3 regions of the Micromonospora echinospora genome follow, and region 1 is predicted to be linked to each of the others. Evidence: riboswitches for the same ligand, from Rfam matches in the RefSeq annotation. Region 1 holds a riboswitch; each other region holds the start of a gene.
What was found. Region 1 has a riboswitch for cobalamin ahead of GA0070618_RS29750 (ABC transporter substrate-binding protein). Riboswitches for the same ligand answer to the same signal wherever they lie in the genome.
Positions count from the first base shown of each region.

Region 2: linked by a shared signal. The riboswitch ahead of GA0070618_RS28540 (energy-coupling factor ABC transporter permease) and the one ahead of GA0070618_RS29750 (ABC transporter substrate-binding protein) in region 1 are both predicted to bind cobalamin.
Region 3: linked by a shared signal. The riboswitch ahead of bluB (5,6-dimethylbenzimidazole synthase) and the one ahead of GA0070618_RS29750 (ABC transporter substrate-binding protein) in region 1 are both predicted to bind cobalamin.

Region 1 is NZ_LT607413.1:7,008,760-7,015,298, reverse strand. It holds gene GA0070618_RS29765 (sugar phosphate isomerase/epimerase family protein) at 1-459, shown strand, start outside; gene GA0070618_RS29760 (FAD-dependent monooxygenase) at 510-809, opposite strand; gene GA0070618_RS29755 (TetR/AcrR family transcriptional regulator) at 876-1,502, shown strand; cobalamin riboswitch at 1,670-1,849, shown strand; gene GA0070618_RS29750 (ABC transporter substrate-binding protein) at 1,879-2,895, shown strand; gene GA0070618_RS29745 (FecCD family ABC transporter permease) at 2,970-3,962, shown strand; gene GA0070618_RS29740 (ABC transporter ATP-binding protein) at 3,962-4,729, shown strand; gene GA0070618_RS29735 ((2Fe-2S) ferredoxin domain-containing protein) at 4,726-5,436, shown strand; gene GA0070618_RS29730 (hypothetical protein) at 5,457-5,807, shown strand; gene GA0070618_RS29725 (TetR/AcrR family transcriptional regulator) at 5,809-6,453, opposite strand.
Region 2 is NZ_LT607413.1:6,664,702-6,671,240, forward strand. It holds gene GA0070618_RS28515 (ABC transporter ATP-binding protein) at 1-137, opposite strand, end outside; gene GA0070618_RS28520 (ABC transporter ATP-binding protein) at 134-1,153, opposite strand; gene GA0070618_RS28525 (ABC transporter permease) at 1,150-2,025, opposite strand; gene GA0070618_RS28530 (ABC transporter permease) at 2,018-3,043, opposite strand; gene GA0070618_RS28535 (ABC transporter substrate-binding protein) at 3,040-4,623, opposite strand; cobalamin riboswitch at 4,846-5,015, shown strand; gene GA0070618_RS28540 (energy-coupling factor ABC transporter permease) at 5,046-5,726, shown strand; gene GA0070618_RS28545 (energy-coupling factor ABC transporter substrate-binding protein) at 5,723-6,040, shown strand; gene cbiQ (cobalt ECF transporter T component CbiQ) at 6,040-6,539, shown strand, end outside.
Region 3 is NZ_LT607413.1:1,912,693-1,919,231, forward strand. It holds gene GA0070618_RS08680 (LysM peptidoglycan-binding domain-containing protein) at 1-515, shown strand, start outside; gene GA0070618_RS08685 (Rieske (2Fe-2S) protein) at 669-1,523, opposite strand; gene bluB (5,6-dimethylbenzimidazole synthase) at 1,661-2,287, opposite strand; cobalamin riboswitch at 2,325-2,520, opposite strand; gene GA0070618_RS08695 (EamA family transporter) at 2,592-3,500, shown strand; gene GA0070618_RS08700 (crotonase/enoyl-CoA hydratase family protein) at 3,545-4,321, shown strand; gene GA0070618_RS08705 (hypothetical protein) at 4,331-5,269, shown strand; gene GA0070618_RS08710 (C40 family peptidase) at 5,385-6,431, opposite strand; gene GA0070618_RS08715 (poly-gamma-glutamate biosynthesis protein PgsC/CapC) at 6,456-6,539, opposite strand, start outside.

The DNA of each region.
Region 1 (6,539 bases):
GGGATCGCCGAGCTGGCCCCGCACGCCGCCGCGGCCGGGGTGACCCTCGCCATCGAACCGCTGCACCCGATGTTCTGCGCGGACCGGTGCGTGATCGCCACCCTCGGCCAGGCCCTCGACATCGCCGAACGGTTCGAGCCCGGCACGGTTGGGGTGGTGGTGGACGCGTACCACGTCTGGTGGGACGACACGGTCTACCACCAGATCGCGCGGGCCGGGGACCGGATCGCGGCGTTCCAGGTGTGCGACTGGACCACCCCGTTGCCGGAGGGGGTGCTGCTCGGGCGGGCCCTGCCCGGCGAGGGCTGCATCGACCTGCGCCGGCTGCGAAGGGCGGTGGACGCCGCCGGCTACACCGGCCCGATCGAGGTGGAGGTCTTCCACGCCGACGTGTGGGCCCGCCCCGGCCGGGAGGTGCTGGACGCCTCCGTCCGGGGCTACCGGGAACACGTGCTCTGACGCCGACCGCCGCCGCCCGGTCCCCTCCACCGGGCGGCGGCGGTGGCGGGTCACACCGGCGTGCGGACGTCGACCTCGGCTCCCCGGTCGTCACCGTGTACCGCCAGCACCTCCGCGCCGCCGTGCAGAATGTCCGCCGGCAGCGCCTCCCGCAGGATCCGGCGCGGGTCGACCCGGTGGACCCCGAGCGCGCGCAGCGCGTTGGCCATCATGGTGAGCCCGGCACCCACCCTGCCGGCTTCTGCGGCCCGTTCCAGGATGGTCACCCGCCATCCGGCCCGGAGCAGCCCGACCGCCGTGGCGAGGCCACCGATGCCACCACCGACCACCACCGCCTGAGAACCTCTCACGCCCGCCACCCTTCTACAGGTGTAGAAAGCCATACTACGGCGACGGACCACCAGGGAGGGGGCGCAGTGATAGGCCGGGCAAAACGGGTTGAACTGCTGGCGGACGCGGCCATCGCGCTGATCGCCGAGCGGGGGATGCGCGGGCTCACCCACCGGGCGGTCGACGCCCGGGCCGACATGCCGGCCGGCACCACGTCGGCGTACCTGCGGACCCGCCGCGCCCTGGTGGAGGCGGTGGTGCAGCGTCTGGTCGACCTGAACCGCGTCGACTTCGCCGCCCGCCGGCTGCCGGTCGACGCACCCGCCGGAGAGCGGCCGCCGGTCACCCCGGCCGACCTCGACCGCCTCGCCACCGGCATCGCCGCGCTCTTCGACACCTGGCTGAGCGCCGGCCGCGCCCGGGTCCTGGCCCGGTACTCCTGCCAACTGGAGGCCACCCACCACCACGAGCTGCGGCAGATCCTCGAGCACGGCACCGTCATGCGGGAACAGGCGCGCGACATCCTCGCCCGAGCCGGTGCGGCGAACCCGGACCGGCAGGGCGACCAGTTCCTCGCCTTCGTCGACGGCCTGCTCTTCGACCGGCTGGTCGGCACCGGCGGGCTGAGCGCGCCGACCCCCGGCACCGAGGAGAGCCGCGCCGACCTGCGCGACGCCATCCGCAGCCTGCTCCGCGCGCTGACCGGCCGCTGATCCGCAGCGGGTGTCCAGCCCGGACGCCCGGGCCGGGCCGCCGGTACGCGCGGCCGCCGCCCGGCCGACGTCCGCTGCGGCATCCGGCGCGCCGGTCGTCCGCCGTGGACCGATATGTCGATCATCGGCGTGGCGTTCGTCACCGTGACACTCCGGAGGAGCAAGGGCTACTGTGACGCTGCCGTGGTGCTCGGGAAGCCGGTGAGATGCCGGCGCGGCCCTCGCCACTGTGATCGGGAAGTCCGCGACCCTCGTCGTCAGAGAGGCCACTGGGCGTACGCCTGGGAAGGCCGGCCACGGACGCACCACCCGTCAGCCAGGAGACCGGCCACGGCACTGTGACGAACCGTCCACGAGGTGCTGGAAGGCGATCCCGATGCGCGAGCGTGCTGTCTGGTCCACCCTGTCCCGGCGTGCCGCCGCGCCCCTGACCGCCCTGGTCCTCCTGCTCGGCGGCTGTGCCGGCGCGGACGACGACCCCGCGACCGCCCCGACGTCGGCCGCCCCGGTGCGCGTGACCAACTGCGGCACGCCGGTCACCGTGGCCGCGCCGCCGAAGCGGGCGGTGACCCTGAACCAGCCGGCCACCGAGATCATGCTGGCCCTGGGCCTGGCCGACCGGATGGCCGGGACGGCGTACCTGGACGACGCGATCCTGCCCGAGTACGCCGACGCGTACGCCACGGTGCCGGTGCTGGCCAAGGAGTACCCGGCCCGGGAGAAGTTGCTGGAGGCGGAGCCGGACTTCGTCTACGGCTCCTTCCAGAGCGCCTTCGGCGACGAGGGGGCCGGTGACCGGGCCGAACTGGCGAAACTCGGCGTCGGCTCGTACCTCTCCCCGGCCGGCTGCCCGGCGCCGCACCGGCCGGCGAAACTCACCACCGACCACGTGTTCACCGAGATCCGCGACATCGCGGCCATCTTCGGCGTCCCCGAGCGGGCCGAGAAGCTCATCGCCGACCAGCGGACCCGGCTCGCCGCCGCAGCGGACCGGATCGACGACGCCGCGAAGCTCTCCGTGCTCTGGTGGGACGCGGGCATCGACGCCCCGAGCGTGGGAGCCTGCTGCGGCGGCCCCGGCATGATCATGTCGGCGGCCGGCGTCACCAACGCCTTCGCCGACCTGACCGGGTCGTGGGCGGACAGCGGCTGGGAGACGGTCGCCGACCGCGATCCCGACGTCATCGTGCTGGTCGACGCGACCTGGGACACCGCCGCCGCGAAGCGGACCTTCCTGACCGGCCACGCCACCCTGCGGCACCTCGGGGCGGTGACGGGGCAGCGGTTCGTGGTCATCCCCTTCTCGTCCACCTCCGCCGGGGTGCGGATCGTGCTCGGTGTCGAGGCGCTCGCCGAGGGCGTCGCCGGGCTCGGCGAGGGGGCCGGACGCTGACCACCACCACCGCCCCGACCCTTCCCACCCCGGCCGGGGTCCGGCCCCGCCACCCGGCCGGAGCGGCCCTGCTGGTGGGCGGGCTGCTGGTGGCGCTGGTGGCCTCGATCGGCGCGGCGGTCACCGTCGGTCCGGCCGACATCTCGATCGGTACCGTGTGGACGGTGGTCGGCGACCGGCTGGGCCTGGTCCACTCCGACGTGCCGCTGCTGCGCGAGCACATCGTCTGGCGGCTGCGGCTGCCCCGGGTGCTCGGCGCGGCGGTGGTCGGGGCGGGACTGGCGGCGGTCGGCGCGGTGATGCAGACCGTCACCCGCAACCCGCTGGCCGACCCGTACCTGCTCGGGGTCTCCTCCGGGGCGTCGCTCGGCGCGGTCGCGGTCCTCGTCGTCGGGCTCGGCGGCGGGATCGCCTCGCTGACCGGCGGCGCGCTGGTCGGCGCGCTCGCCGCGTTCCTGGCGGTGATCGCGGTGGCCGGCCTGCGCGGCGCCCTGGATCCCACCCGGGTGGTGCTCGCCGGGGTGGCCGTCGCCCAACTCTGCGCCGCCGCGACCTCGTTCGTCATCATCTGGGTCGCCGAACCGCACGCCACCCAGAGCATCACCTTCTGGCTCTCCGGCTCGATGGCCCGGGTCGACTGGTCGGCGCTGGCCTGGGCCACCCCGATCCTGGTGGCGGTGCTCGCCCTGGTGGCGGCGTACGCCCGGCTGCTCAACGCGTTCGCCTTCGGCGAGGACGCCGCCGCCGCCCTCGGCGTGCCGGTCGGCCGGGTCCGCTGGCTGCTGCTGGTGGCGACCGCCCTGCTCACCGCCGTGCTGGTCGCGATCAGCGGAGCGATCGGCTTCGTCGGGCTGATCCTGCCGCACGCCGTCCGGTTCCTCACCGGGGCGGACCACCGGCGGCTGCTGCCCGCCGTGGTGCTGGCCGGCGCGATCTTCCTGGTCTGGGTGGACACCGCCGCGCGAACCCTCTTCGCGCCCCGGGAACTGCCGGTCGGTGTGCTGACCGCGCTGCTCGGCGTGCCCGCGTTCGTGGTGCTGCTGCACCGGCGGAGGGCGCGCGGCTGATGCTGGACGTCACCGGTGTGTCCTGGACCGTCGCGGCCCGACGGATCCTCGACGACGTCACCTGCGCGGTCCCGTCGGGCAGCCTGGTCGGACTGCTCGGACCGAACGGCTGCGGCAAGACCACCCTGCTGCGGATCGTCGCCCGGCTCACCGCCGCCGACCGTGGGCGGGTCGTCGTCGACGGCGACGATCTCACCACCCTCTCCCGGTCCACGCTGGCGCGTCGGGCCGCGCTGCTCGCCCAGCACGCCGACACCGACCTCGACCTCACCGTCGCCCAGGTGGTGCTGCTCGGTCGGATCCCGCACCGCCGGTCGCTCTGGTCGGACACCGCCGCCGACCGGGAGGCGGCGGCCGAGGCGCTGGCCCGGGTCGACCTGGCCGGGTACGCCGACCGTCGCTGGCACACCCTCTCCGGGGGCGAGCGGCAGCGGGCGCAACTGGCCCGCGCGCTGGCCCAGCAACCCCGGTTGCTGCTGCTCGACGAACCCACCAACCACCTCGACATCGGCCACCAGTTGCACCTGCTGCACCTGGTCCGCCGCTCCGGGGTCACCACGCTCGCCGCGCTGCACGACCTGAACCTCGCCGCGATGTTCTGCGACAGCGTGGTCGTCCTGGCCGGCGGGCGGGTGGTCGCCACCGGCCCACCCGCCGAGGTGCTCACCCCCGGGCTGCTCGCCGAGGTGTACGGCGTCCGGGCCGACGTCGCGGCGCACCCGGTCACCGGGCGGCCCACCATCACCTACCACCCGCCGCTGTCATGACCCACGTGCTGTTGGTGGCCCGCGCGGTCGTCCACGTCGGCGGTCAGGACACCGTGCACCGGCTCGCCGACGAGGTGGCGGCGGCGCTCGGCGTGCCGGTGGCCGCGTGTTTCCTGGACGGCGCGGCCCCGTCCCTGCACGCCGCGCTGGACGCGGCCGTGGCCGCCGGCGTCGACGAGGTGCTGCTGGTCCCGACCCACCTGCCACCCGACCGGTACCTGGAGACCTGGATCCGCCGCGCCCACGCGCACTGGGCCGCCGGACGCGACGATCCGCCCCGGGTCTCGGTCAGCGCGCCCCTGGCCGACCAGCCCGCCCTGGTCGGCGCGATCACCGAGGCGGTGACCGGCCCACGTCAGCCGCTCGGCGGCACGCCCGGTCCGTTCCGCAGCCCGGCGTGGTCGCACATCACCCCGCACCGGCACCACGTCCTGGTCTGCCGGGGCCCGCGCTGCACCGCGTACGGCGCCAACGAGGTGGCCGAGCGGCTCACCCGGGGACTGGCCGCGCACGGTCTGGGCGACCAGGACGCGCTCGTCACCGCGACCGGCTGTCTCTTCCCCTGCAACCTGGGCCCGCTCGTGGTGGTCCACCCGGACGACGTCTGGTACGAGCGGGTGGACCCGGATCTCGCCGGGCGGATCGCCGAGGAACACCTGGGACGGGGACGGCCCGTCGACGACCGACGCCCGAGGAGTCGACCATGACCGATCCGTCCGGCTGCCTGGTGACCGTGTGCCGGGACTGCTGCTGCGGGAGCGCGCGCAAGCACCCGTCGGTCGACCACGACGCGCAACTGCGCCGGCTGCGGGCCGGCCTGCCCGCGCCGCACCGGCTGCGGGTCAGCGCCTGCCTCGACCTGTGTGCGCAGTCCAACCTGGTGGTCGTGCACCCCGCGCCGAGGGCCCGGCGGGCCGGCGCGCGACCGGTCTGGTTCGGTCTGGTCCTCGACGACGAGGTGGTGGACGACATCACCCGGTGGGTCCGGGCCGGCGGGCCGGGGGTGGCGCCGCTCTCCGCCGCCCTCGAACTGTCGGTGGTCGCGCCCGGGCTGCCCGAACCGGGCCGCCGCCGTTGACTCAGCGGGCGGGGCGGACGGCGTAGTCGCCGAGGGCGGGTTCCAGCGCGGCGAAGGCCGTCCGGGTGCAGGCGGTGACGCGCCGCGCGATGTCGTCGTCGGCGTGCCCGTCGAGAGTGAGGCGCAGGGTCTCCTCCAGCAGCAGCCGCAGGACGCCGCCGAGCTGGGCGGCCACGACACGCGGGAGGAAGTCGTCCGGTGCCGCGTCGGTCTCCTCGGCGAGCGCGCGGGCCAGGGCCCGCTCACGGTCGTCGTGGAACTCGCGCAGCCGGGCGACCAGCGCGGAGCTGCCGGTGACCATCCGGGCGAACTCCGGCCCGGAGAAGCCGATGACCGGGTCGTGCGCGGCCACGGCGGCCAGGTAGGACCGGCGCAGCGCGGCCAGGGCCGACTCCCCGGGCGCCCGATCGCGGACGGTGGTGGCCGGCCCGTCGACGAACGCGTCCCGCAGATCGAGGGCGAGATCCTCCTTGCGGGGGAAGTAGTTGGTGACCGTCATCTTGGCCACCTGGGCCGCTGCGGCCACCTCGGCGATCGTGACGTTGTCGAAACCCCGCTCCAGGAACAGCCGGGTGGCGTGCTGCGAGATGGTGTCCCTGGTGATGCGCTTCTTCAGAGCCCGCAGCCCGGGCGTCTCTCCGCTCATGGCGTCATCGTACTTAGGCCGATACCAAATTTATAGTTGACATATTTTTGGGTCGGGTCTAAGTTCGTCCCCTGTCCGGAGCGGCG
Region 2 (6,539 bases), 340 kb from region 1:
GTGGACTTGCCGCTGCCGGACGGACCGCGCAGTCCGACCGTCTCCCCGGGGGCGACGTGCAGGTCCACCCGGTCGAGGACGCGTTGGCGGCCGTAGGAGACGGTGACCTGGCAGGCGGCGAGGCCGGCGGGGGTCATGCGGTGGCTCCGGCGGACAGCGGGTGGTGGCAGGCGACCCGGCCGGAGCCGGGCACCGCGCCGACGGCGGGTGGGGTGGCGCAGACGTCGGTGGCCCGGCCGCAGCGCGGCGCGAACGCGCAGCCGGCGGGGAGGTCGGTGAGCATCGGCGGGTGGCCGGGGACGGGGCGGAAGGCGCGGTCGGGCAGGGCGTCGAGCAGACCGGCGGTGTAGGGATGGGCGGGCGCGGCGAAGAGCGCCTCGGTGGGCCGGTGCTCGACGATGCGGCTGGCGTACATGACCGCCACGGTGTCGGCGACCCGGCGGGCGGCGGCGAGGTCGTGGGTGATGAGCAGCACCGCCGCGCCACTGTCGCAGCGGCGGCGCAGCAGGTCGAGGGTGTGGTCGACCAGGGGGCGGTCGAGGCCGGTGGTGGGTTCGTCGGCTAGCAGCAGCGGCGGGTCGGGGGCGAGCGCGAGCGCGGTGGCCAGGCGCTGGGCCATGCCGCCGGAGAGTTCGTGCGGGTAGCGGTCGAGGTCGGCGGGGAGCAGGCCGACGTCGGCGGCGACCCGCTTGGCGGCGGCCGGCGCGTCGCGCCGGTGGTGACCGTGGGCGCGCAGGGTCTCCACGAGCAGATCCCGCCCGGTGCGGACCGGGGTGAGCGCGGTGGCCGGACTCTGCGGCACGAGCCCGACGGCCCGGCCCCGCACGGTCCGGGCGAGGCGGCGTTCGGTGGCGCCGACCAGGTCGACCGGCTCCCCGCCGGGCGGACGCAGCAGGGCCCGCCCGGTGACCGTCGCGTTGCCGGGCAGCAGGCCCAGCAGGGCGTGGGCGAGCACCGACTTGCCACACCCGGACTCCCCCACCACCGCGAGCAGCTCGCCCGGCTGAACGGTCAGGCGCAGGTCGGTGACGGCGTGCACCACGGCGTCGCGGAGCCGGAACCGGACGGTCAGCCCGTCGACCTCCAGCAGGGCGGGACGGCCGGCGTAGACGCCGGTCGCGGCGGGGGCGGAGGTGTCGCGGGTGACGGTCACAGCTGGAGCTCCGCTCGTACGCGGGGGTCGAGGCGGTCCCGCCAGCGGCCGGTCAGGACGGCCAGGGCCAGGGTGACGACGACCAGGAGCAGCCCGGGGACAAGGCTGGCCCACCAGGCGCCGGTGAGCAGGGACCGCTGCCCGTCGTTGATCATGTTGCCGAGGGAGGCCAGGTGCGGGGGCAGGCCGAGTCCGAGGAAGGACAGGGCGGTCTCGTGCCAGACGGCGTGCGGCACCATCAGCGTGGTCGCCAGCGCCAGGCGGGGCAGCACGTGCGGGAGCAGGTGCCGGGTGAGCACCCGGGTGCGACTGGCGCCGCCGGCGACGGCGGCGTCGATGAACGGCCGGTTCCGCAGGCTGAGCAGTTCGGAGCGGACGATGCGGGCGGTGGAGAGCCAGTGCGTCAGCCCGATGGAGAGGATCACCGCGCCGAGGCTGGGCCGCAGCATCGCCACGATGAAGATGCCCAGCAGCAGGTGCGGCAGCGCGGCGATGGTGTCGACGACGCGCATCAGCACCCGGTCGACCCAGCCGCCCAGGCTGCCGACGACCGCGCCGACGAGACCGCCGATGACGGCGGCGACCAACGCGGCGACCGCGCCGACGAGCAGCGAGACGCGCAGCCCGTAGAGACTGCGGTGCAGCACGTCCCGACCCAGGTCGTCGGTGCCGGCCGGGTGCGCCGGCGAGGGGGCGAGCCGGGTGCGGGACAGGTCCACCGCGCTCTCGTCCAGCGGCCAGACGACGGGGGCGAGCAGGCAGGCGACGACCGCGACGGTCAGGACGGCGGCGGCGACGAGCATACCGCCGTGCCCGGTGCGGCCCGGTCTCCGGACTCGGACGGCGCGGATCCGTAACGCGAGGTCAGTCATCGAGGCGTACCCGGGGGTCGGCGGCGGCGTAGGCGAGGTCGGTGGCCAGGTTCGCGGTCAGCACCACGACGGTGGTGGTCAGGGTGATCGCGGCCAGCAGGGGGAAGTCGCTGCCCAGGGCGGCCTGCACGGTGACCGCGCCCAGGCCGGGCAGGGAGAACACCGTCTCCACCAGGACGGCCCCGCCGACGATCTCCGGCAGGTGGGTGCCGACCAGGGTGAGGAACGGCAGCAGCGCGGTGCGCAGCGCGTGGCCGAAGAGCACCGTCCGGCCGGACAGTCCCCGGGCCCGGGCGGCCAGCACGTGGTCGTCGCGGAGGCTGTCGGCGACCGCGTCCCGGATGAACAGCACGAACCACGGGGCCTGGGACAGGGCCAGCACCGTCACCGGCAGGACCAGGTGGTGGGCCACGTCGGCGGGGTCGGTGCCGGTGGCGGCGACGTCGGTGAGGCCACCGGCGGGCAGCCAGCCGAGGGTGAGCGCGAACACGGCGATGGCGGCCAGCCCGATCCAGAACACCGGCATCGACTGCACGGCGTAGGCGGTGGCGCGCAGGGACCGGTCGAACCATCCGCCGCGCCGGTAGGCGGCGAGGGTGCCCAGCAGCAGGCTCGCCACGAGGACCAGGGCGAGGGCGAGGCCGACGAGCAGCAGGGTCCAGCCGGCGCGGGCCGCGAGCACCGAGGCGACCGGCTCGTGCCGGCTGGTCGACCAGCCGAGGTCGCCCTGGAGCAGGTTGCCCACCCAGCGGGCGTACTGCACCGGCAGCGGGTCGTCGACGCCCCAGTTGGCCCGGATCTGGGCGAGGTTCTCCTCGCTGGTGGTGAACGCGGCGGCCCCGGCGTACTGCTGCGCGGGGTCGATCGGCGAGGCCGCGCCGAGGGCGAACATGCCGACGCTGGTGGCCGCCAGGATCGGCACCGCGACCAGCAACCGGCGGCGGACGACCGCGCCGGCCCCGGCCAGCCGGCGGGGACGCCGGCCGGCGGGGGTCTTCACCGCAACCGGCGGGGTCACGGTGTCTTCGCCCAGGTGTGGATGTTCCACCAGAGGCTGTTGGCCACGTCGTGCTCGTGCGGCTCGACCCGCGGGGCGACGCCCTGGACGGCGTCGGAGACCACGTAGGTGTGCTGGAGGTAGGTGAGGAAGACCCAGGGCACGTCGGTGGCGAGCTGCTTCTGGAACGTCGCGTACGCGGCCTTGCGGGCGGCCGGGTCGGCGTTGGACCGGGCCTCCCGTAGCGCCTGGTCGACCACGGCGGAACGGTACGAGCCGGGGTTGAAGAAGCCCTGGCCAGCGAAGGTCGACGTGAACAGCTTGAACGAGACGAAGTCCGGGTCGTACGGCGTGCCGAAGCCCATGACCAGCCCGTCGGTCTTCATCCGGGGGGTGATCGCGTCCCAGGTCAGCCCCTCGGGAGTGATCTTGATGCCGACCTTCCGCGCGTCGGCGGTGACCGCCAGGGCGAGTTCCTTGCGCAGGCTGTCGGTGGCCGGGTACATGAGGGAGAACGCGGCCTGGCGGCCGTCCTTGACCCGGACGCCGTCCGGGCCCGGCTTCCAACCGGCCGCGTCCAGGACGGCGGTGGCGGCGGCCGGGTCGGCGGCCGGCTTGCCGACGATGGACGGCTCGACGAACTCCGACGTCGGCGGGATCGGCCCGAACGCCGGTTCCCCCGCCCCGCCGAGCACGCCGGCCACCATCGCTGACCGGTCCACCGCCGCGTTCAGCGCCTTCCGCACGGCCGGGTCCCCGGTGACCGGCCCGCCCATCGGCAGCATCACGCCCCGGTAGTCGGCGGTGGGCACCCGCTGCACCCGGTAGCCGGACCGCCCATCGAACCCGGACGCCAGTTTCGGGGCCAGCTCGGCGGCGTCAAACTCGCCGGCCCGCATCCGCTGGGCGCGGACGTTGTCGTCCGGGACGAACGCCACCACCACGCCGGAGTTGGCCGGCTTGCCGCCCCAGTACCGCTCGTTGGCGGCGAGCACCAACCGGTCGCCCGGCGTCCAGGAGGTCACCCGGTACGGGCCGGTGCCCACCGGTTTGCGGTTGAAGGCGGCCTTGTTGACGTCCTGTCCGGCGAGGGCCTTCGCCGGCACGATGCCCAGCGCGAGGCGCTGGAGGAACGGCGCGTAGGCGTACTCGAGGGTGAAGACCACGGTCGACGGGTCGGGTGCGGCGACGGAGGCGAGCATGTCCAGGTCGGACCGGAGCGTCGAGTCGACCTTCGGGTCCAGCACCGCCTGGTAGGTGAAGACCACGTCCTGCGCGGTCAACGGGGTGCCGTCGTGGAAGACCACCCCGTCACGGAGCTTCGCCGTGACCGTCCGCCCGTCGGCCGACACGGTCGGCAGCTCACGGGCCAGGGCCGGCACGAGCTGGTTACGGTCGTCGCGGGCGACCAGGCCGTCGAAGATCAGCGAGCCGCCGTCGACGCCGTAGTTCAGCACCGGGTTGAGCGTGTCCGGCTCGCCCGCCGTCGCCACCACGAGCCGGTCGCCGCCGTCGCCGCCTGGGGTGTCCGCCGGGGACGAGCAGGCGGCCAGGGCGACCACACCGGCGGCGAGAAGCGCCACCATCCGCGCAGACCGCACGGGGTTCCTCTTTCCTTGGTCGACGACGAAGGCGCGGTCACAGGCGGACCGCAGGGCAATCCTTGCGTAGTTGCCAAGAGGTTGCAATAGCGGCCCGAGGGGTGATCATCACAACCGGTGCCCCCTGCTTGACCTGCGCCTCGGGCACCGCCGCCGGCCACCGGGGACCCGGCTGTCAGCCGCAGGTGGATCACCGCTCTTGCCCCCGCCGGTCGCCGGTCGATAGCCTCTCGCCGTCAAGGTGCTCGGGAAGCCGGTGGAAGACCGGCGCGGCCCTCGCCACTGTGACCGGGGAGTGACCTCCGACTTGCGCCACTAGGCCGACGGCCTGGGAAGGCCGGAGGAAGCGTCGATCCGGGAGCCAGGAGACCGGCCTTGACGGTGTGATCTCGTCCACGAGGTGCTGGAGAGGAAGGTCTTCGATGCACATCGCCGAGGGGTACCTACCCCCGGTGCAGGCAGCGGCATGGTTCGCGGTGTCCGCACCCTTTGTCGTCCACGGCAGCCGGGCTCTCGTCCGGCAGGTCCGGCAGGACCCGGAGTCCAAGTTGTTGCTGGGAGCGGCGGGTGCCTTCACCTTCGCGCTCTCGGCCCTGAAGATCCCGTCGGTGACCGGGTCCTGTTCCCACCCCACCGGCACCGGCCTCGGCGCGGTGCTGTTCCGACCACCGGTGATGAGCGTCCTCGGCGGCATCGTGCTGCTGTTCCAGGCGGTCCTGCTGGCCCACGGCGGGCTGAGCACACTGGGCGCGAACATCTTCTCGATGGCGATCGTCGGCCCGTGGGTGGCGTACGGCGTCTACCTGCTGGCCCGCCGCCTGGGTGGCAGCCTGGACGTGGCGGTGTTCCTGGCCGCCGCGCTGGGCGGGCTGGCGACGTACTGCGTCACCAGCGTGCAGCTCGCGCTGGCGTTCCCCGACCCGACGTCCGGCTTCCTCGGCGCGGTGGTCAAGTTCGGTGGGATCTTCGCCGTCACCCAGATCCCCCTGGCGATCAGCGAGGGGCTGCTGTCGGTGCTGGTGGTGCGGCTGCTCACCCGGGTCAGCGGAGACGAGCTGCGGCGCCTCGGCGTGCTGCGCAAGCCCCAGGAGGTAGCGGCGTGAAGCGCTTCGGACGGGTCAACCTGCTCCTGCTGCTGGCGGTGGTCGCGCTGGCGGTGGCCCCGCTGGTGCTCGGGCTCGGCGGTTCGGCCGAGGAGCCGTTCACCGGGGCGGACGCCCAGGCCGAGGAGAGGATCGTCGCCGACCACCCGGACTACGAACCGTGGTTCTCCTCCATCTACGAGCCGCCCTCCGGTGAAATCGAGTCGGGCCTGTTCGCCCTCCAGGCGGCGGTGGGCGCCGGGTTCCTCGGCTACTACTTCGGGGTCGCCCGCACCCGACAGCGGCTGCGCGACGCCGACGCCGCCAACGGCTAGTGTTCGCCCTCGACGTCGCCGCGCACACCGGTCCCTGGCGGGTACGGCACCCGGGCGAGAAGGCACTGCTGGCGCTGGGCCTGCTGGGGTGCGCGGTGGCCCTGCCGACGTGGCCGGGCGCCGCGTTGGCGGGCACCGCCGCCGCGCTGCTGCTGGTCGGTCCGGCCCGGGTTCCGGTGCCGGTGCTGCTGCGGGCGGCCCGGGTGCCGGCGCTGTTCATTGCCACCTCCGCGGTGCCGCTGCTGGTCTCCGTGCACTCCCCGACCCGGCTGGGCTGGAACCCGGCCGGGGTCGGGACGGCGGCCACGACGACCGGCCGCGCGGCGGCGGCCCTGCTGTGCCTGCTGCTGTTCAGCGCCACCACCCCCCTGTCCGACGTCCTGCCGAGGCTGGTCCGGCTCGGGGTCCCGGCGGCGGTGACCGAGGTCGCCGCGCTGACGTACCGGATGCTGTTCCTGCTGGTCGACAGCGTGCGCGCGGTACGCGAGGCGCAGGCGGC
Region 3 (6,539 bases), 2.7 Mb from region 1:
ACTACCTGGGCGAGGTCGCCGAGCGCTACCTGGAGGACTTCCAGAGCTACCGGGTGCTGGTCAAGCTGAACAAGCTCGGCGATCCGGACCGGATCCACCCGGGACAGTTGATCAGACTGCCCCACCAGGCCGACGACGGCGGTGCCCGGCCGCACGCCACCGGTCGGCTGGTGCACAAGCCGTCGCCGCGCCCGGCTCCGCCGCCGGCGTCCCCCGTCCCGGACGAGGTGCCGGACCAGGCTCCCCAGCAGGCGCCCGACCAGGGTCCGCGCCAGGTCACGCCGGAGCCGCCGACCACCGAGTGGCCGCAGGAGGAGGCCCCGCCGATGACCGTCGGGGCGGCCCGGCCGGGTCAGGAGGACCGGGTCAACCGGCCGTTGGCGGTTTCCGCCGTGGTCGCCGTGGCGAGCATCGTCGGCGCGCAGATCGGGGCGGTGCTCGGCCTGCGCCGTCGGCCCGCGTCGTCGGCAGGCACCCGCGCCCCGCTGGGTAGCGGTCGCCATCGGCGTGACTAGGTCGTCTCCTGCGGGTTACACCGCTCGCTCGTCGACCGGTGCCGGCTGTTCGCGGTCACGCTGGGTACGCCAGCGTGAGAGTGGCGGCGGATCCCCACGGTGAGTGACTCCGCGCCGGACGGCGCGCCGATGTCGGTCACGCGCCGACGCGGGTCAGGCCAGGCGGGTCTGGAGGACACCGTCGACGACCCGGGTGGCGAGCACCTGCTGGTCGTTGGCGGCCGGCCCGTGGACGACCTTGCCGCCGCTGTTCAGCTGGAAGGTGCTGCCGTGCCAGGGGCAGACGACGCACGGGTGACCGTCGACCTCCCGCACCTCGCCCTGGCCGAGCGGCCCGCTCTGGTGCGGACAGCGTTCCAGCATCACGGTGACGTCGTCGCCGTGCCGGTAGACGATCACCGAGACGTCGTCGATCTCGCGGGTGACCAGTTCCCGGTCCGGCAGGCTGGACAGGTCGGCGAGCGGGTGCCAGCCGTCACCGATCAGGTGCGCCTCGGAGACGCTCTGGTTGACCTGCGCCCCCTGCTTGTACGCCAGGTGCCCGCCGAGGTACGCCCCGGCGCTCGCCGCGCCGAGTCCGAGGTACGCCAGCGTCCGCCCGAGGTTGTGCCGGCCGCTCAGCCGGGCGGCGAGTGAGCCGGCGTAGCAGGCCAGGCCGACGGTGTTCGAGGCGGCGTGCACCAGCCCCACCCGGCGCTGCTCCCGGTTCAGGGCCGCCCAGTCGTTGAGCCCGGTGACGGCGGCCGGCAGGGCGCTGGCCGTACCGACGGCCACCAACGCGGTCGCCGCACGCCGCTGGCCCGGCATCGCGTCGAGGACGGCGGCGCTGAGCCACGCGCCGACCGGCACCTGCACCAGCGCCGGGTGCAGCGGATGCCCCAGCCACACGCCGTGCAGCAGGTCACGGACGCGCTGCGGCCGGAGGGTGCTCTGGACTGCCCGCTGGAGGCGGTCGCCGACCCGGTCCAGTCCGGCCGCCTGCTCGATCCTCATCAGAAGTGCTCGCACCCGTACCGACTTCCCGGTCCGGGAGCCCGCAAACCGGGCGGCGGTGACGATTTCACCGCCGCCCGGCGTGACCGGGCAGGCGCCAACCGGACCGGGGCAGGTGCCGCCCACCGTGCTCGGGCAGCCCGTCGGCGGGTTCAGCCGCGCGGCGTCCACCGGTCGTGGTGGATCGCCTCGGCGAGCGGGCGGGCCTGCCGCCAGCCGTGCCGGGCCAGGTCCGGCACGGTCTCGAAGTGGGTGACCGGCCCGAGGCAGAGCCAGGCGACCGGCCGGATGCCGGCGGGGATGCCGAGCAGGTCGGCCAGCCAGGGCTCCCGGTAGAAGGAGACCCAGCCGACGCCGAGTCCCTCGGCCGTGGCGGCGAGCCAGAGGTTCTGGATGGCCAGGCAGGTCGAGTAGAGGCCGGTGTCGGCGATGGCGTGCCGGCCGAGCACCGCCGGCCCGCCCCGCGACTGGTCGTGGGTGACGACGATCGACAGGGTCGACTCCAACACGCCGTCGATCTTGATCCGGGCGAACCGTTCGGCCGCCTCCCCCTCCAGGGTGGCGGCGAAGACGTCCCGTTCGGTGCGGACGTGCTCGTGGAACCGGCGTCGGGTGTCGGCGTCCCGCACCACGACGAAGTCCCAGGGCTGGGAGTAGCCGACGCTCGGGGCGGCGTGCGCCGCGGTGAGCACCCGGTGCAACGCCTCGTCGGGCACCGGTTCCCCGGTGAACTGGGCGCGTACGTCCCGGCGGCGGTGGATGACGTCGTACAGGTCCATGGGCAGGCTCCCGCTGCGCTCGGCCCACCCGGCAGGGGTGGGCGCGTGACGCGAGGCCGGTCTTCGGACTCCCGGATCGACGCCGTGCCGTCCGCCTTCCCAGCCCGTGCGGACCAGTGGCTGCGCTCTTCGCGCGTGGACGGTGGCTCCCCGGTCACCGCGGCGGGCCCGTGCCGGATTCGCACCGGCTTCCCGATTCTCCCCGCTCGCGCGGGGCACCTCACTCAAGTCGTGCCGCCAGCATGGTAACCGGCGGACGGGATTCCGGTCGCCCTCCGAACGGGTCGGACGGCATGCTGCACCCATGTACGCGCACGCCCTCCGTCCGGAGCCGGTCCCCACCTCCACCGTCGCCCGGCTCGTCGGCGCGGGTCGTCCCGACGCCGTACCGCCGCCGGTGCTGATGCTGCTCGGGATGTTCTCCACCCAGCTCGGCGCGGCCGTGGCCAAGCAGCTGTTCGGCACCACCAGCCCCGGTGGCACCACCACGCTGCGGCTCGGCTTCGCCGCGCTGATCCTGCTCGCGGTCGCCCGTCCCGGGCTGCGGCTGGGCTGGCGTACCGGCGGCCTGGTGGTCGGCTTCGGCCTGATGCTCGCGTTGATGAACCTCAGCTTCTATGCCGCGCTGCACCGGGTGCCGTTGGGCGTGGCGGTGACCATCGGCTTCGCCGGGCCGCTGCTGGTGGGGCTGGCCGGCAGCCGTCGGCTGCTCGACGCCGGCTGGGCGGTGCTGGCCGGTGGCGGCGTCCTGTTGATCAGTGGGTTGGGCGGGGCTGCGGTCGACGGCCTCGGGCTGCTCTTCTGCGTCGGCACGGCCGTCGGCTGGGCCGGCTACGTGGTGTTCGGCGGAGCGGTCAGCAAGCGGGTCCCCGGCAGCCGGGGGCTGGCCCTGGGTATGGCCGTCGGCGCGCTCGCCGTGCTGCCGTTCGGCGTCGCGGGGAGCGGTGCCGCGCTGCTCGACCCGTGGATCCTGCTGCTCGGCGTCGGTGTCGCGCTGCTGTCGTCGGTGCTGCCGTACTCGGCGGAGATGTCCGCGCTGCGCCGGATGCCGGCCCGGGTGTTCGCGGTGCTGTTGAGCCTCGAACCGGCGATCGGCGCGCTGGTCGGTCTGGTCCTGCTCGGCGAGCTGCTGACCTGGCCGCAGTTCCTCGGGGTGGCCTGCGTGGTCGGTGCCGCGCTCGGTGCCACGCTGGTCCGCGCCGACCGGGCCTGACCGGGGTCTGGCGCGGCCCGGCCGGAGCCGGGCATCCTGGTCCGATGGGTGTACGGGTCGAGCGCGACGGACCGGTGACCACGGTGATCCTGGACCGGCCGGGGGTCCGCAACGCCGTCGACGGCCCGACCGCCCGGGCGCTCGCCGACGCGTTCCGCGCCTTCGACGCCGACCCGACCGCCGCCGTGGCCGTGCTCTGGGGAGCGGGCGGCACCTTCTGTGCCGGCGCCGACCTCAGGGCCATCGGTACGCCGAGCGGAAACCGCGTGGAACCTGAGGGGGACGGCCCGATGGGTCCGACCCGGATGTCGCTGACCAAGCCGGTCGTCGCCGCGATCTCCGGGTACGCCGTGGCCGGCGGGCTGGAGTTGGCCCTCTGGTGCGACCTGCGGGTGGCCGAGTCCGACGCGGTGCTCGGGGTCTTCTGCCGGCGGTGGGGGGTGCCGTTGATCGACGGGGGGACGGTGCGCCTGCCCCGGTTGATCGGCGAGAGCCGGGCGTTGGACCTGATCCTCACCGGCCGACCGGTGCCGGCCGAGGAGGCGTACGCGATGGGTCTGGTCAACCGGCTGGTCGCGCCCGGCGCAGCCCGCGCGGAGGCCGAGCGGCTCGCCGCCGAGATCGCCCGCGCGCCGCAGCGCTGCCTGCGCAACGACCGGGCTGCGGTACGGGCCGGCGCGGGTCGCCCGGAGGCGGAGGCGATGGCCGTCGAACTGGCCTACGGCGTCGATTCGCTGACCGAGGCGGCGGCCGGTGTCGCTGCCTTCGCCGCCGGTGCCGGCCGGCACGCCCGCCCCGTCGACCCGGCCCGGTTCGGTTAGCCTGCACACGTGCCAAGATCCGCTTCCGTCGTCGGTACGACCAGACGAACGGTCATCCTCGCCGCCGCCGCAGCGACCGCTGCCGCCGCAGCCGCCACCGCCGTCGGCTGGGGGCGGGACGAGCCGGAGGCGCCCGTGGCCCGTGCGGACCTCGACCCGGCCCAGGTAGTCGACGAGCTGACCACCGGCCTGTCCCGGACCGGCCCGTACCGGGATCCGGACGCGGACGAGCGGTCCCGGGCCCGCCGGGCGGCCCGGCTGCTGGTCGAGGATCCCGACGACCGCGCCGGTCAGGAGGACCTCCTCGCCGGTCTCGGCTTCGGGGTACAGCACAGCACCGACCCGGCCACCGGACGCCCGGTCACCGTCTTCCTGGCCGACGGCTCGGACGAGCGGACCTGGGGGGCGCTCGTGCTCGACCGGTCGGCGGCGGCGCGGCACGTGGTGCAGGTCCCGCACCCGGCGTTCGACCTGGACACGGAGAAACTCGGGCTCGCTCTGCACCGGCGGTTGCCGGGCAGCGTGCTGCTGGTGGCCGGCGCGCACCGGGAGGCGGCCGGCGGGGCGGCGGACGTGGCGCACAACAGCAACTCGCTCTTCCACACCCTGGCGGTCGAGTTCGCCCGGCGCGGGCTGGACCAGATCCAACTGCACGGTTTCGCCGACCGGAACCTGGAAGGCGCGGACGCCGTCGTGTCGACCGGTTCGGCACCCCGCAGCCAGGTGGCCCGACGGATCGCCGACGGGCTGAGCCGCAGCGGGCTGAACACCTGTCGGGCCTGGTCGCAGAAGTGCGGCCAACTGGAGGGCACCCGGAACGCGCAGGGCCGGGCCAGCGGCGAGCTGGACAGTGCCTTCGTCCACCTGGAACTGAGCTGGTCGGTGCGCCGGGACGCGGTCGCCCGGGACATGGTCGCCCAGGTGCTGGCGGAGCGGTTGCGGGCCTGACCTTCCGCCCTGCCGGCCCCTCCCGGCCGGCGGGCTCTTCCCGCCCCGCCGCCTCCCGGACACGGCCCCTTACCCGCCGCGCCGAGCCTTCCGGCCGGCGGGCCCGGAATCCGGGTCAGACCCGCCGGGCGGTACGGAACCGGGTCGCCCAGTAGCCGGTGCCGTCGAGCGTCGATTCACCGCCCAGGTCGCCCATGGTCGGCCCGTTGGCGGTGGTCCGGCTGGAGATGAACCGGTGGTGCCCCCGGTCGTCCACGCCGAGGTACATGCCGGAGTGCTCGATGTGCGTCCCCTGCACCGGCCCCGCGTTGAAGAACAGGAGATCCCCGGGGAGCAACCGGTCCAGTTCCCGGGCCCGTTTGCCGGTGTTCGGCATCAGTTGGGCACCGGGGCCGACCGAGGCCATGGCGTACGCCCGGCGGGGCAGCCCGGGTCCCGCCTCGTTCGTCCCGCGCAGCGGGTACCCGAGCCGGTAGCCGTAGACCATCCGCAGGAATCCCGAACAGTCGAGGCTACGGATGTGCGCAGCGGCCGGCTTCTCCTTCTTGTCGGGGAAGGTCCAGGGAACCCCGAGGTAGTCGTAGAAGTCGGAGTTCTCCGCCCGGCCGTCCGGATCCTTGTCGGAGAGGGGTCCGAAGGCGGCGTCGCCGGAGTACTGCAGGCCCTGCTCGTCCTTCTTCGGCGACGAGACGTAGGTGTACTCCATCGCCACCCCGAGCACGTCCGGAGAGCGGTCGGCGCGCGCCCTGGTGAACCAGGTGGTGAACCAGGCGTCCTGCTCCGCGCCGGCGTACCACTCCTTCGGGGCGAGCCGCACCCACAGGTCGGTGTGCACCTTGGCCTTGGTGAACCGGGGTTCCGCGAAGGTGCGCTCCGGTCCGTGCAGGTGCACCGTCCGGGCCCCGTCGGTCATGGTGGCGAGTACCTGCCCCGAGGCGTCCACGATCTGGGTCCGGTCGGGAGCGCTCAGCCGGCGGTAGCTGTACCCGGTGTCGGCCCGGACCACGCTCTGCGGCACGGCGGCGGCTCCGAGCGACAGCACGATCCGGTCGGTGGAGGGGCGGGCGACGAGGTAGGTGACGAAGCCGGCCCCGGTCATCAGGGCGAACGCGGCGAGGGTGACCAGTGCGGCCTGGGTCCGGGAGTAGGTCCGGTAGTTCATCGGCTGTTCCTCGGGTGCGGCCGGTCAGGTGACCGGGACGAGGCCGGCGACGACGCCGCTGAACGCGACGCCGTAGGTGATCGCGGTGACGATCGCGGTGGCCACGAC